Regions from separate parts of the Streptomyces sp. NPDC005281 genome, predicted to be linked through region 2. Evidence: riboswitches for the same ligand, from Rfam matches in the RefSeq annotation. Region 2 holds a riboswitch; each other region holds the start of a gene.
The links. A riboswitch is a leader RNA that binds a small molecule or an ion and turns the genes downstream of it on or off. The one in region 2 is predicted to bind cyclic di-AMP.

Region 1 (3,380 bases), on a different contig from region 2:
AGGCGACGTCCAGCAGGGAGCCCTCGTAGGTGTCGCGCGAGACCAGGTTGTAGTGCGGCTGGAGCGCGACGTAGCGGGCGAGGCCCTCCCGGTCGGAGAACTCCAGGGACTCCCGCAGCCGCTCCGGCGAGATGTTGGAGGCGGCGATGTGGCGCACCTTGCCGGCCCTCACCAGCTCGTCGAGGGCGCCGATGATCTCTTCGACCGGCACTTCCGGCTTGTCGAAGTGCGTGTAGTAGAGGTCGATGTGGTCGGTGCCCAGGCGGCGCAGTGAGGCGTCGGCCGCCGCCTTGATGTTGGCACCGGACAGACCCGGGTACTCGGGGTGCTGGCTGACCTTGGTGGCGACCACGATGTCCGCGCGGTTGCCGCGGCTCTTCAGCCACCTGCCGATGACGGTCTCGGACTCGCCGCCCTCGTTGCCCTCGACCCACGCCGAGTAGGAGTCGGCCGTGTCGAGGAAGTTGCCGCCGGCCGCCGCGTAGGCGTCCAGGACGGCGAAGGACCGGGTCTCGTCGGCCGTCCAGCCGAAAACGTTGCCCCCGAGGGAGAGCGGGAAGACCTCGAGGTCGGACGAACCGAGCTTGCGGAGAGAAGTCATGTGGGACTTCAACGCCCGGGCCGGATGGATGTATTCCGCAATCACCTCGGGACGGCCGGGTCCCACGCCGGTGTGCTCACCTGCCTGACCGACAGCCCTGAAGTCGGGGGGGGTGACGACAGGGCTGCCGGAGATCAGGGGTTGAGGCCCTTGCTCTGGAGCCACGCCATCGGGTCGATGCCGGTGGCGGCGCCGCCGGGGTGCACTTCGAGGTGCAGGTGCGGCCCGGTGACATTGCCGGTCGCGCCGACCCGCCCGATGACATCGCCGGTGGCGACCTTCTGGCCCACGCCGACGCTGATCGACGACTGGTGGCAGAACCACAGCTCCGTGCCGTCGTCGAGGGTGAGGATCGTGCGGTAGCCGTACGAGCCCGCCCAGCCGGCCTCGGTCACGGTGCCGCTGTGGATCGCCTTGATGAGCGTTCCGGTGGGCGCCGCGAAGTCGAGTCCGGTGTGGTAGCCGGAGGACCACATCGAGCCGGCCTCACCGAAGCGCGAGGTCAGGGTGTACGAGGAGGTCGGCAGCGAGTAGCTCTTGGCGAGCTCGGCGAGGCGCTCCTTCTCGGCCTTCGCCTTGGCCGCCTCCTCCGCCTTCTGCTTCACGGCGGTGGCCTTGGCCACGGCGTCGTCCTGCTGCTTGGCGGCGAGTGCGACGGCCTTCTTCGCGGCGGCCGTCTGCGCGGCCTGCTGCGTGGCGGTGTCGGCGTGGTTCTGCTGCGACTTGGCCTGCTGCATGATGCGGTCGCGCAGCGCCTCACCGGCGTCGCCGGCGCCGTGGGCCGCGTCGGCACTGGTCAGACCGGCATCGGTGAGCGGAGTGGTGGAGCCCTTGGGGGCGCTGGACCCGCCGTCCGATATCAGGGCCTTGGCCGAGGCGGTGACCGACGACAGGTCGGGCAGCGAGATCGAGACGGGCGGCTTGCCCGGAGCGGCGCTGGCGATGCCGCCCGCTCCGACGGCGGCTATGACACCGACGCCGAGAACCGTGGAGCTGCGGGCGAGTCCTCCGCCGCGCTGCTTGCCCGTGCGGTGCCGGCCGCGGACGGGAGCGACGGAATCCTCGGTGGGGTTCCACTCCTCCCAGGGCCCCTCGTCCGTGGCATAGCCGAAGGTGTGTGTGTCATTCGGCGGGAACGAGGTCGGCTGAGCGGGCCGGTTTGACGCCACGTGGGCGCACTCCTTTCCTTCCTTGCCGCCTACCGGGTTAGCTGACGGGTTCGGAGCAGGAAGGTCTCCTACGGGCGTACTGCCACCGTGCGTGCACGGCGGGTTACGCTCGATTCACCCCATGGGATGGGTCCCCGGTTCCCTTGCGGGATTCCGCGCGTGCGCACGGAGCCACCTCTTGTGACGGCTGTAACGGCCGCGCTGCGTTATCGAACGTTAATAGACCCGGGCATCGAATTCCAAGCTGTTCCGACTGATCATTAACGGCTTTTGGCTTGGACTTTGGGGTCATGAGCGATGAAAAACGGGCGAGTTGGCCGCATGTCACCTGCACGTGCTTCCCTGACGGCCTGTTCGCGGGCGGCCGTCGCGGGCACCCGTCACGCGCGCCGGACGGCGAGCAGCGCCAGATCGTCCGTCAGAGCGCCGCCCGTGTGCCGGCGAGCCGCCTCGACCAGGGCGGTCAGCAACTCGTCGGGCGCGTGGAAGACGCGTCCGGCCAGCCAGGCCGCCGGATCGTAGAACTCCCCCCGCGGATCGCGGGCCTCGGACAGTCCGTCGGTGTGCAGGAGCAGCGTCGCCCCGCGCGGAAAGCGGTCCTGCACCGTCGGGGCGTGCGGGCTTCCCAGCTCGCTCATCCCGAGAGGCAGCGCGAACACCTCGGCGCTGAGGACGGCGAGCGTGCCGTCGGGGCGCAGCAGCAGGGGCGGTGGATGGCCGCGGTTGACGACACGTACGACGTCCTCGCCGTGCGGGATCTCGGCGAGGACGGCGGTCGTGAACCCCTCGGCCGCCTCGACGCCGTCGCGCCGGGTGCCCGCGCGCGTCAGGGCCCGCTCCAGGCGCCCCGCGACGCCCTCCAGCGTCGCCTCCTGCTCGGCGGCCTCCCGGAACGCGCCGACCACCGTCGCGACGGCGGCCACCGCGGTCATCCCCTTTCCCCGTACGTCCCCGACGACCAGTCGTACGCCGTGCGGGGAGTCCTGCACCGCGTACAGGTCGCCGCCGATGAACGCGTCCTCCTGCGCCGCCTCGTACCGGGCCGCGACCTCGAGCCCGGCGATCCGGGCCTCGGGCTCGGGCAGCACGGCGCGCTGCGCGAACTCGGCGATCTCCCGGACGGAGGCGAGCCGTTCGTCGCCGCGCCTGACCAGGATGTTGATGAGGACGGCCAGGACGGCGGCAGTCGTCACGGTGACCACCTCGGTGACCGCGTCGACGTGCAGGACGATCCCGAGCAGGAAATGGACCACGAGCACCGCGCCGACGGCGAGTACACCGGCGAGAACGGTGCCGCGCAGCGAGTAGAGGGGTGCGGCGACCAGGGGCGCGGCCGTGAAGAAGGGGGCGGCGGTGAATTCCGCCGGGGTGAAGTAGTCGTAGAGGACCCCTGCGGTGACGAGCAGCGCGGGCAGGATCCGGACGAAGGCGCGGGCGCGCACGATCCTGCGGGGGCAGGCTCCCGCAGGACCGGCCGGCACGGCGTTCCCCGGCCGCCGGGCACCGGGGGACGGCGGCCGGGCCCGGTCATCGGGGTGTCCGGTCCGCCGCTCACCTCCTGGCTGCCCCACCCGTCCAGAAGAACCGGTGCGGGGGCGGCGGGCGACCGG
Region 2 (3,380 bases):
CGCCGGGCCCGTGACGTGCCTCGCAGGCGGGGTGGAGTCCGACTCCGGCCGGGCGGTTCGGCGAGTGCGGGACCGTGAAATCGGCTGCCCTGCCTGGGTGTTGTCGAGGCAGAGGTGCTGGTTGCCCTTCATGCAGGGGGCGTTGGGGTGTTGTGGTCGGTCGTGTTCGGGAAAGTCGGTGTGGGCGGAAGCGGAGCCTGGGTGATCCGAATCGGTCGCAACGCGCTTACCGCCGTGCGGTGAACGGCGTTGCTGACGGGATACCGGACGTCGTCCGGTTCACGCCGGGCCGATGAGTCGTCGGATCCGTATTCTTCGGATCATGGCCGCTCCGACTGCATATTCACTCATCGCCACTGACCTGGACGGAACGCTGCTGCGCGGCGACGACACACTCTCCGACCGGTCACGCGCCGCGTTGGCGAACGTGACCCGGGCAGGTGCCCGCCATCTCGTGGTCACGGGCCGACCCGCACCGCGTGTGCGCCCGCTTCTCGATGAACTCGGCGGCGAGGGACTGGCGGTGTGCGGGCAGGGGGCGCAGCTCTACGACGCCGGCACCGACCGCATGCTGTGGTCGGTGACCCTGGACAGAGAGCTGGCGGAGACGGCGCTCGGCAAGATCGAGGCGGAGGTCGGGATGCTGTACGCGGCGGTCGACCAGGACGGGGTGGACGGGCTGACGCTCATCGAGCCGGGGTACGTCATGCCGCATCCGACACTGCCGGCGGTGCGGGTGCCACGCCGGGACAACCTCTGGGCGGAGCCGATCAGCAAGGTGCTGCTGCGCCACCCGTCCCTGTCCGACGACGAGTTGGCGTCAGCGGCACGGGGAGTGGTCGGTTCGCTGGCGACGGTGACCATGTCCGGGCCCGGCACCGTCGAACTCCAGCCATGCGGGGTGACCAAGGCGACGGGCCTCGCTCTCGCCGCGGCGCACCTCGGTCTCACCCCGTGCGCGACGCTGGCCTTCGGTGACATGCCCAATGACATCCCGATGTTCGACTGGGCGGCCCGAGGTGTGGCGATGGCCAACGCGCATCCGGAACTGAAGGCGGTGGCCGACGAGGTCACGTTGTCGAACGAGGACGACGGAATCGCGGTGGTCCTGGAGCGCCTCTTCGGCTTCTAGCGCCACCGCCGCACCCGCCCGCACGCTTGCCCGCGCGCACCTGTTCGCGCGCCTGCCCGCGCACACCCGTCAGCCCGCACTCCGCCGGTGCGCGTCGTCGCCCGCCCGGCGACGCGTCCGACACGCGCGCCGGGCCACGACGCAACCGCACCCGCCGACGGTCCGAGAAGGCGCCGTCGGCGGGTGCGGTGAGAAACGGGGGTGCGGGGTGGATCAGTAGGCGCCGTTGACGTTGTCGATGGAGCCGTAGGTCTTGGCCGCGTAGTTGCAGGCGGCGGTGATGTTCGCGACCGGGTCGTAGATGTTCATCGACGTGCCCGAGACGTGGTACGCCTGGAACGTGGGGTCGATGACCTGGAGCAGGCCCTTGGAGGGGATGCCCGCGGCGGCGTTGGAGTCCCAGTTGTTGATGGCGTTGGGGTTGCCGGAGGACTCGCGCATCACGTTGCGGTAGATGCCGTCGTAGCTGCCGGGGATGCCCGCCTTGGCCATGACGTCCAGGGACTGCTTGATCCAGCCGTCGAGGTTGTTGCTGTACGACTTGACGGAGGCCTGGGTGGCGGTGGTCACCTTGGACTTGGCGACGGCGGCGGTGGCGGTGGCGGTGGTCTTCGCCGTGGTGCGGACGGTCGTCGACCCCAGCGACTTCGTGCCGACGGTCAGCTTCAGGCCCGGACGGATCAGGGCGGGGTTGTCGCCGATGACCGCGCGGTTCGCCGTGTACAGCTTCTTCCAGCCGCCGCTCTTGGGGTACTTCTGCGCCACCTTGGACAGGGTGTCGCCGGCGACCACCTTGTAGGTGACGAGCTGCACGTTGGGGACCACCGCGGTGTGGGCGGTCTTCGCGACCTGGGGGGCCTGCGCCGGAGTGGCGGCGCTGGCGCCGGTCGCGCTCACGAGCGGAAGGGCGAGGGCGATGCCGCCCGTTCCGGCGGCGATCATGCCCCGGGTGATGACGTTGGTCTTCATGCGACGGTGCTTGGCTCGTACGGGCATGGCGAATTTCCTCTCCGACGCCTGCGAGGTGAGCTGTCGGGTTCGGGCGGGAGATGCCCGGCCGCGCTGTGAGCGCGGCTTCACCCCAAGCCGGTCCGGTATGTACGGATCGGCGGCTTACCTGTGGTTCCCCCGCTCCTGCCGTGGCGTGGGTCGATGGGTTGCCGGGCGGCGGCAGGATTCGGCGATCCGCCCGGGGTCGACCAGAACGTATGCGAGAGCACATGTCCGAAACAAGACGAGATTTGACCGCGAAGATCGCTTTCGCCTGGTTAAGGCGAGGGTAAAAAGTCCGATTGTGCCGGAATTGGATCCTCAACTTGCCTTTGGCGAAGGGGTTGGGTCGAGAACGGTGCGCGGCGGCGGTGCGGCACGCCGGTGACTCAACTCACGAGACCAAAGAGCATTAAGGCGGCATGAGGGGTAAATCGGGCATCAGGCGTGGGTCGGTGAGCGCCGGCGGGCTCTTCGGAGGGGGCCGATCGGCCCCTGACGCGACGGGAATTGTGGCGTGGGACACGTCGGGGCGGGCCCCGTCCGGGGCCCGAGCCGTCCGGGCGGGACCGCCGGCCGGAAGCGAGCCGAACCCAGGCGGACGCCAGGTGAAGTGCGGCTCTTTTCAACGGCGTTCGGTGTGCACGCGAGCGAGGGAACGCGAACTCCCTTGCCTGTGGCTCGTGTCGGCTCGGTCAGCCGGCCGTGCGCGGGATTCTCTTCTCCCAGGTCCGGTGGAAGACGACCTCGCCGCCGTCCTTGCAGACGAGTTCGTCGGTCGTGATGAAGTCCCGCGCGTCGCAGGTGAGTGCGGAGACCGTCTCGACTCGGGCGTCCCACGGCAGGTCCGGGCGGTGCAGCCGGATCGACCACGCCGAGCGGGCGCCGGCGGACAGCGGGTCCGGTGAGTCGATCGTGTACGTCTCCCGGGCCTCCTCCGTGTATTCGAGGCCGTCGGGATGGACGTGGGTGCCGCCGTGGCCCGGGTCGGTCTCCAGGCGCCAGGTCTCCGCGGCCACGTCGCGCAGGACCAGGCGCCGCGGCCGGGACTCGTCCAGGGTCTCGGAGACGGTCACGCCGAGGGGTTCGTACTCCTCCGGCTCCCCGAAGGTGATCGAGGGGTCCGACTCCCGTGTCCGTACCGGGAGTTCGAGGACGCTGCCGATCGGCTCCAGGGTGAAGCCCGCCTCCGAGCCCGGCTGGGGCCAGATCCAGGGCCAGTACGCGGAGGAGACGCCCAGCCGGATGCGGTGGCCTG
Region 3 (3,380 bases), on a different contig from region 2:
GTCGAGATCGCCTTCGCGGACCATCTTCCAGAACTCGCTGCCGTCCGCCGGGTCGGTCAGCGGGAGGTTCATGTTCCGCACGCCCGGCAGTTCGACGTCCGGGCCCTCCAGCTTCTGGTCCGCGGCATTGCGGAAGTCGAAGATCGTGTGGAGTCCCAGGGAGGAGAGGAACGCGGCGTCCTCCTCCGTGGCGTGTGCCAGGTGGCCGCTGCGGAACAGCTGCCCGTAGCGCACGCGCCGGCCGTCCGCGGTGGGCAGTCCGCCCACGTCGCGGAAGTTGCGCACTCCGCCGAGCTCGGGCTCGGTCGACGGGATCTGCTGCGTCACGGGGGCTCCTCCCATTGGCCTCCGGCGTCGCCGGACTGGACTCGGCGTCGCTCGTCGGCAGTTGTACCGGCTCGCGCTCTCGACGATACGACATGGGTTCCTCGGGCAATGAGTTGTCCACAGGCACCGCCTCGCGGACGGGACCCCTTGATGGTCTCGCTGCACGGCTCCGCGCTGCCGGATGCGCGTTCGAACGAATCGAGTGATCCACCGCACGCCCCCACCTCGAGGATTCCGTGACGAATTGTTCCCAAATGCGGCATTCGCACGATCGGTGATTTGCGCGTCATTCCGCACGGAGATCCAGATGTGCCGGATATCCGTCCACGTCACATCTGACCGTTCTGTCCGATTAAGCACCTTCATTACAACTGGCCCTGGAATAAGGCGCACTGGGGCGAGTCGCGTGAGGAGCGTCATATTCGTGACGATGCGTTGTCGTCGTCGATTCTCAACGCCCCGCCATTACGGGCGGGTTGAGATGTCCGGAAGATCGTCATTCCACGGAGGGTGACGGCGATTTCCGCATGGATCAAGAAAGGCGAGCGCACAGAAACCGCACATAGTTGTCGACGCGCTCTCATCTCGCTTACGTTCTGCCTCAATCCGGACGGACGCCCAATCCTGCCGCCGCCCGGAATCCGCACACTCACCCGTACATGGCAGGAGCGGGGGACCCACAGGTTCCGTGCCTGGTCCGGTTCCCGGAACAGGCTAGGGGTACAGCCGCGCAGCAGCGCGGCCGGGCATCTCCAGCCCGCACCCGACAGCTCACCCCGCAGGCGCCGGAGAGGAAATCGCCATGCCCGCGAAGGGTAAGCACCGCCGTCCCAAGTCCCTGCGTTTCACCCGCTCGATCGCCGTGGCCGGAACCGGTGGCGCCGCACTCGCGCTGCCTCTGATGGGAGCCACGGGCGCCCACGCCGCGACCCAGGCCACCGTCGCACAGCACGTCGAGCGGGCCGCGACCGCCGCCCCCGCCGAGAAGACCGTCAAGGCCGCCACCACGAAGACGTACGCGGTGAGGTCCGGTGACTACCTCTCGAAGATCGCCGACGAGCAGAACGTCAGCGGCGGTTGGAAGAAGATCTACTCCGACAACCACTCGGCCATCGGCAGCGACCCGTCGCTGATCCACCCCGGTCTGAAGCTGTCGCTCGGCAAGAAGGCCGCCACCGTCGCCCACTCGGCCACCCGGACTAGGGCCTCGACGACGGCCTCGACGGCGTCCGCCACGACGACCGCCACGACGTCCGCGGCGACCCCGGCCGCCGACACGGCCGCCTCCTCCGGCACCGCTTCCACCAGCAGCTCCTCCGGCTACACCCTGCCGGTCGACAGCAGCAGCATCGGCACCGGCTACAAGGTGCCGGGCAGCATGTGGTCCAGCGGTTACCACACGGGCGTGGACTTCGTGGTCCCGACCGGCACCACGATCAAGTCCATCGCCGCGGGCACTGTCGTCTCCGCGGGCTGGGGCGGCGCCTACGGCAACCAGGTCGTCATCCAGCACGCCGACGGCAAGTACTCCCAGTACGCCCACATGTCGTCGCTGTCCGTCTCGGCGGGGCAGACCGTGACCGAGGGGCAGCAGATCGGCCTCTCCGGCGCGACAGGCAACGTGACCGGACCGCACCTGCACTTCGAGATCCGCACCACGCCCGACTACGGCTCCGACGTCGACCCGGTGGCGTACCTGCGCTCGCACGGTGTCGCCGTGGGCTGACGCCCGACTTCCTGCTCCTGACGGCAGGACGATCTCCGAAGGCCGGACCCCATGATCCCCTGGGTCCGGCCTTCGGTGTTCCCGCGGCACCGGTTTCCGGGGCACCTGAGAGATCGGGTTTTCGGGGCATCTGAGCGATCGCTGCTTCAACGTCCTTGCCGCGAGCCTTATTCCGGAGTTGACCAACGCTTGGCGAGTGGCTTATCTCACCGCCCGTCAACCCTTCCCTACGGTCGCGTAGCTCACATCGAAGGGTTAATCATGCTCGATGTGGCAGACGATTCGAAGAGTGACAACAGATCGGTGATCGGGTCGTACGTGGCGGTGGGGGACAGCTTCACCGAGGGCGTCGGCGACCCTGGGCCCGACGGAGCGTTCGTCGGCTGGGCCGACCGGTTCGCGGTACTTCTCGCGGACCGCAGGCCCGAAGGCGATTTCGACTACACCAACCTCGCCGTGCGCGGCAAACTGCTCGACCAGATCGTCGAGTCCCAGCTCCAGAGGGCCAAGGAACTCGGCCCGGACCTGGTCTCGTTCAGCGCCGGCGGCAATGACATCATCCGCCCCGGCACCGACCCCGACGAGGTCGCGGAGCGCTTCGAGCGCGCGGTCGCCGATCTCACCTCCGCCGTGGGCACCGTGATGGTGACCACCGGCTTCGACACCCGTGGCGTCCCCGTGCTCAAGCACCTGCGCGGCAAGATCGCCACCTACAACGGACATGTGCGGGCCATCGCGGACCGCTACGGCTGTCCCGTCCTCGACCTCTGGTCCCTGAAGACGATCCAGGACCGGCGTGCCTGGGACGGCGACCGGCTGCACCTCTCTCCCGAGGGGCACACCCGGGTGGCGCTCCGTGCCGGACAGCTACTCGGCTTCGAGGTGCCGGCCGACCCGGACCAGCCCTGGCCGCCCCTCCCGCCGCGCGGCACGCTGGAGGTGCGTCGCGACAACATCCAGTGGGCGCGCGAGTATCTGGTCCCGTGGATCGGACGGCGGCTGCGCGGGGAGTCCTCGGGCGACCACGTGGCGGCCAAGGGGACCCTCTCGCCCGACGACATCAAGCTGCGCATCGAGTCGGTGGCCTGATTCGGGACCGGTCCGGCCGGAGGGGGAGACCTGCCCGGCCGGGTCGGCGCCGGCCTCCGTGCGACCTGGGCCCCGAGTCCGGCGCCTGCCACCGTGGCCGACCTGGAGTCGGGGACCGGTCCGGTGCCGGCCGCTGTGACCGCCCCGCGGCTCGGGACCGGTGCCGGCGGTGTGCGACCCGGTGGCCCGGGACCAGTGCCTGACGCCGTGGCCGGCCCAGGGGCGGATCATGGGAACC
Region 4 (3,380 bases), on a different contig from region 2:
GCCAGAGCACGGCCGACAGCGCGAGCAGGGCCTCGGCGAGCACCTGCCATCCCAGCAGGGAGAACCGGGTGCCGAGTACGGTGGTCGCCGCGACGGCGGTGAGGCCGGGAGGTGTGCCGGCCTGCCGCGTCCATTGCTCCCGGTCGTCCGCCAGGCGGACGAGGAAGTCCGCGGCGAGCCCGAGCCAGGCCAGCGAGGCGAGGACCAGCGCGATCCGGGAGAGGGTCTCGTAGCCGGTCAGGTGCAGCCCGACCGAGATGATGCCGGTGGCCATGACGGCGGCCCCCGCGGCGGGCGGCCGCCCCGCCCACCAGGTGCGGAACGAGGACGTGTCCGGCATGTCCGGTGTTTCAGGCATGCGCCCGATGCTAGGGCCTGTCCTGCGGATCAGACCGGAGGAAGCCCCGGCGCCGTGCGGACGCGGGTGGGCGGGCCGAGCCCCGCGTCCTTGGCCTGGTCCGGAGGACCGGCGCCGGGGCATCCGGAGGACCGGCGCCTGGCATCCGGACCGGTCGCGGGCGAGCGTGCGTGAGCGGCCGCGGAGGGGCGGGGCGGGGCGAGCGCGCGGGGCACGCGCGCGGGCCTCTCGGCTCCCGCGAGCGCGCCCCGTGGAGAGGTCCCGGCCTACCCGGGGCGCACCACGCTGTGGATGATCGACGTGCCGCCGTAGTAGATCGACTCCTCGCGGACGTACGCTCCCGGCTTCGGCGCGTGGATCATCATGCCGTCGCCTATGTAGAGGCCGACGTGGCTGATGTCGTCGTAGAAGAAGACGAGGTCGCCGGGACGGGCGTCGGCGAGGGGGACCGTCGTGCCGGCGTTCACCTGGTCGTAGGTGACACGCGGCAGGCTGACGCCGGCGGCCTTCCACGCGGCCTGGGTCAGGCCCGAGCAGTCGTAGGAGTCAGGGCCGGTGGCGCCCCAGACGTACGGCTTGCCGACCTGCGCGCGGGCGAACGCGAGCGCCTTGGCCGCCTTCGCCGTGTACGAGGAGTCCGTGTCCGCCGATCCCGTCGCCGACCCGGCGGAGGACCCGGTCGCCGAGCCGGATGCCGAACCGGTCGAGGTGCCCGAAGACTGCTTCCGGGCGGCCTTCTCGGCGGCGGCCTGCTGCCGTGCCAGTTCCGCCGCCTTGGCCGCGGCCTGCTCCTGCTTCTTCTTCTCGATCGCCGCCAGCCGTGCCTTGTCCTCGGCGTTCAGCTTCGAGAGCAGGTCGCGGGCCTCGGTGAGCTTCCGCTGCACCGCGGCCTTGGAGGTCTTGAGTTCCTTCTGCGTGGCGGTCAGCGACTCCAGGCTCCGGGTGGCCTCCGCCCGCTTTTTGGTGGTGGCGGCCTGCTCGGTGATGTAGTCGTCGACGGACGCCTTCTGGCGGGACGTCAGGCGGCTCATCAACTGGGTCTGGTCGAAATAGTCCTGCGGGTTGTCCGCGAGCAGGAGGGTCGCGGTGTCGGGCGCGGCGGCCCCGGTGCGGTACTGCGCCGCGGCGAACGAACCCAGTTCCTCGCGAGCGGTGTTGAGCTTCTCGGTGCGCTGGGCGACGTCGTCCAGCAGGGTGTCGACGCGCTTGCGCTGCTCGGCGGTCTTCTCCCGGGTCGCGTTGTACTTGTTCGTGGCCGTCTCGGCCTGGTGGTAGAGGTCGTCGACCTTCTTGGAGACTTCTTCGATGCGGGGCCTGGGTTCGGCCGAGGGGGCCGCGTTGGCGGTCTGGGAGAGCAGGGCCACGGAGGTGAGGGCCGCCGTGGCGAGGGCCGGGGTCCGTATGCCTGCGATGCGCGTACCCGAAGGACGCGATTTGCGGTGCGACGCCAAGAGAGGCGACTCCTTCCGTCATCCGCCTGCCGAGTTAGCTGTCGGGTTCGGGCGGGTGGTTCCGGAAGGTTGCCCTACGGTCCTTGCCCCACAAGGCGGTTGGACCGATTCACCCCAAGGTCGGTGGGTCCCCGGCTCCGGCGGCCTCGCGGCGTACGGAATCGGCGGAGGCCGCTCGGCCCGGCGACGTTCGCCGGTTGTGGTCGAGTGGCCTTCCGGCACGCTAGCCAACCGGTGTGGCCCATGTGAAGGTTGATGTGCGATATGCCCGATACATTTTCGTGACCTTGGCCGCACCCGCCGCATTCCGCGTGCCAATCGCGCCAATCCGACCACTTTGCCCTCGGCTTGACCTTCGGTGATCGATCGATCGCACATGGTCATGGTCCGGGAGAGTCCTGTCACGACTGCCCGTCGAGTTCTCCGGGTGGCGGCGGGCTGTCGGTGGGGCGGCCTAGACTCGGAGAGCGATGAGCAGCCTCTTTGACGACAGCTTCCTGGCGAACCTCAAGCCCTCCGCGGCCCACGAGGAAGAACACCCGCCGCCGCCCGAGGACGATCACGTACCGGAGCAGGTTCCGGACGATCTGTTCGGCGGGAAGTTCGACATGCCGCCGAACCGGGACGCGTACTACCGCGACGGCGCCCCCAGGCCCGCCGTGGACCCGGCGGCCCTGCTGGACGGACTGAACGAGAACCAGCGCGCCGCCGTGGTCCACTCCGGCTCCCCGCTGCTCATCGTGGCCGGCGCCGGCTCCGGCAAGACCCGGGTGCTCACCCACCGGATCGCGCATCTGCTCGGCGAGCGGAGCGTTCACCCCGGCCAGATCCTCGCGATCACCTTCACGAACAAGGCCGCGGGCGAGATGAAGGAGCGCGTCGAGGCGCTCGTCGGCCCCCGTGCCAACGCGATGTGGGTGATGACCTTCCACAGCGCCTGCGTCCGCATCCTGCGCCGCGAGAGCAAGAGGCTCGGTTTCACCTCCTCGTTCTCGATCTACGACGCCGCCGACTCCAAGCGGCTGATGGCGCTCGTCTGCCGTGATCTCGACCTCGACCCGAAGCGTTTCCCGCCGAAGTCGTTCAGCGCCAAGATCTCGAACCTGAAGAACGAGCTGATCGACGAGGAGGACTTCGCCGCCCAGGCCACCGACGGCTTCGAGAAGACCCTCGCCCAGGCGTACGCGATGTACCAGTCGCGGCTGCGCGAGGCCAACGCGCTCGACTTCGACGACCTGATCATGACCACGGTCAACCTGCTGCGCGCCTTCCCGGACGTCGCCGAGCACTACCGCCGCCGCTTCCGGCACGTCCTGGTCGACGAGTACCAGGACACCAACCACGCGCAGTACTCGCTGGTCCGGGAGCTCGTGGGCACCTCCGAGCACCCCGTGGACGTACCGCCCGGCGAGTTCGACCTGCCCCCGGCCGAGCTGTGTGTCGTGGGTGACGCGGACCAGTCGATCTACGCCTTCCGTGGCGCGACCATCCGCAACATCCTCCAGTTCGAGGAGAACTACCCGAACGCGACGACGATCCTCCTGGAGCAGAACTACCGCTCCACGCAGACG

Region 1: another riboswitch for cyclic di-AMP. It lies ahead of ABZV42_RS06975 (M23 family metallopeptidase); the one in region 2 lies ahead of ABZV42_RS35045 (transglycosylase SLT domain-containing protein).
Region 3: another riboswitch for cyclic di-AMP. It lies ahead of ABZV42_RS09420 (LysM peptidoglycan-binding domain-containing M23 family metallopeptidase); the one in region 2 lies ahead of ABZV42_RS35045 (transglycosylase SLT domain-containing protein).
Region 4: another riboswitch for cyclic di-AMP. It lies ahead of ABZV42_RS22745 (NlpC/P60 family protein); the one in region 2 lies ahead of ABZV42_RS35045 (transglycosylase SLT domain-containing protein).

Annotation. Positions count from the first base shown of each region.
Region 1 covers NZ_JBEXGX010000003.1:400,530-403,909, reverse strand. The annotation lists gene ABZV42_RS06980 (aldo/keto reductase) at 1-601, opposite strand, end outside; gene ABZV42_RS06975 (M23 family metallopeptidase) at 736-1,770, opposite strand; cyclic di-AMP (ydaO/yuaA leader) riboswitch at 1,782-1,938, opposite strand; gene ABZV42_RS06970 (PP2C family protein-serine/threonine phosphatase) at 2,151-3,251, opposite strand.
Region 2 covers NZ_JBEXGX010000035.1:44,364-47,743, forward strand. The annotation lists gene ABZV42_RS35040 (Cof-type HAD-IIB family hydrolase) at 323-1,132, shown strand; gene ABZV42_RS35045 (transglycosylase SLT domain-containing protein) at 1,346-2,128, opposite strand; cyclic di-AMP (ydaO/yuaA leader) riboswitch at 2,132-2,287, opposite strand; gene ABZV42_RS35050 (CocE/NonD family hydrolase) at 2,818-3,380, opposite strand, start outside.
Region 3 covers NZ_JBEXGX010000005.1:107,139-110,518, reverse strand. The annotation lists gene ABZV42_RS09425 (tyrosine-protein phosphatase) at 1-327, opposite strand, end outside; cyclic di-AMP (ydaO/yuaA leader) riboswitch at 968-1,125, shown strand; gene ABZV42_RS09420 (LysM peptidoglycan-binding domain-containing M23 family metallopeptidase) at 1,130-2,053, shown strand; gene ABZV42_RS09415 (SGNH/GDSL hydrolase family protein) at 2,357-3,142, shown strand.
Region 4 covers NZ_JBEXGX010000016.1:46,492-49,871, forward strand. The annotation lists gene ABZV42_RS22740 (tellurite resistance/C4-dicarboxylate transporter family protein) at 1-358, opposite strand, end outside; gene ABZV42_RS22745 (NlpC/P60 family protein) at 625-1,809, opposite strand; cyclic di-AMP (ydaO/yuaA leader) riboswitch at 1,817-1,986, opposite strand; gene pcrA (DNA helicase PcrA) at 2,280-3,380, shown strand, end outside.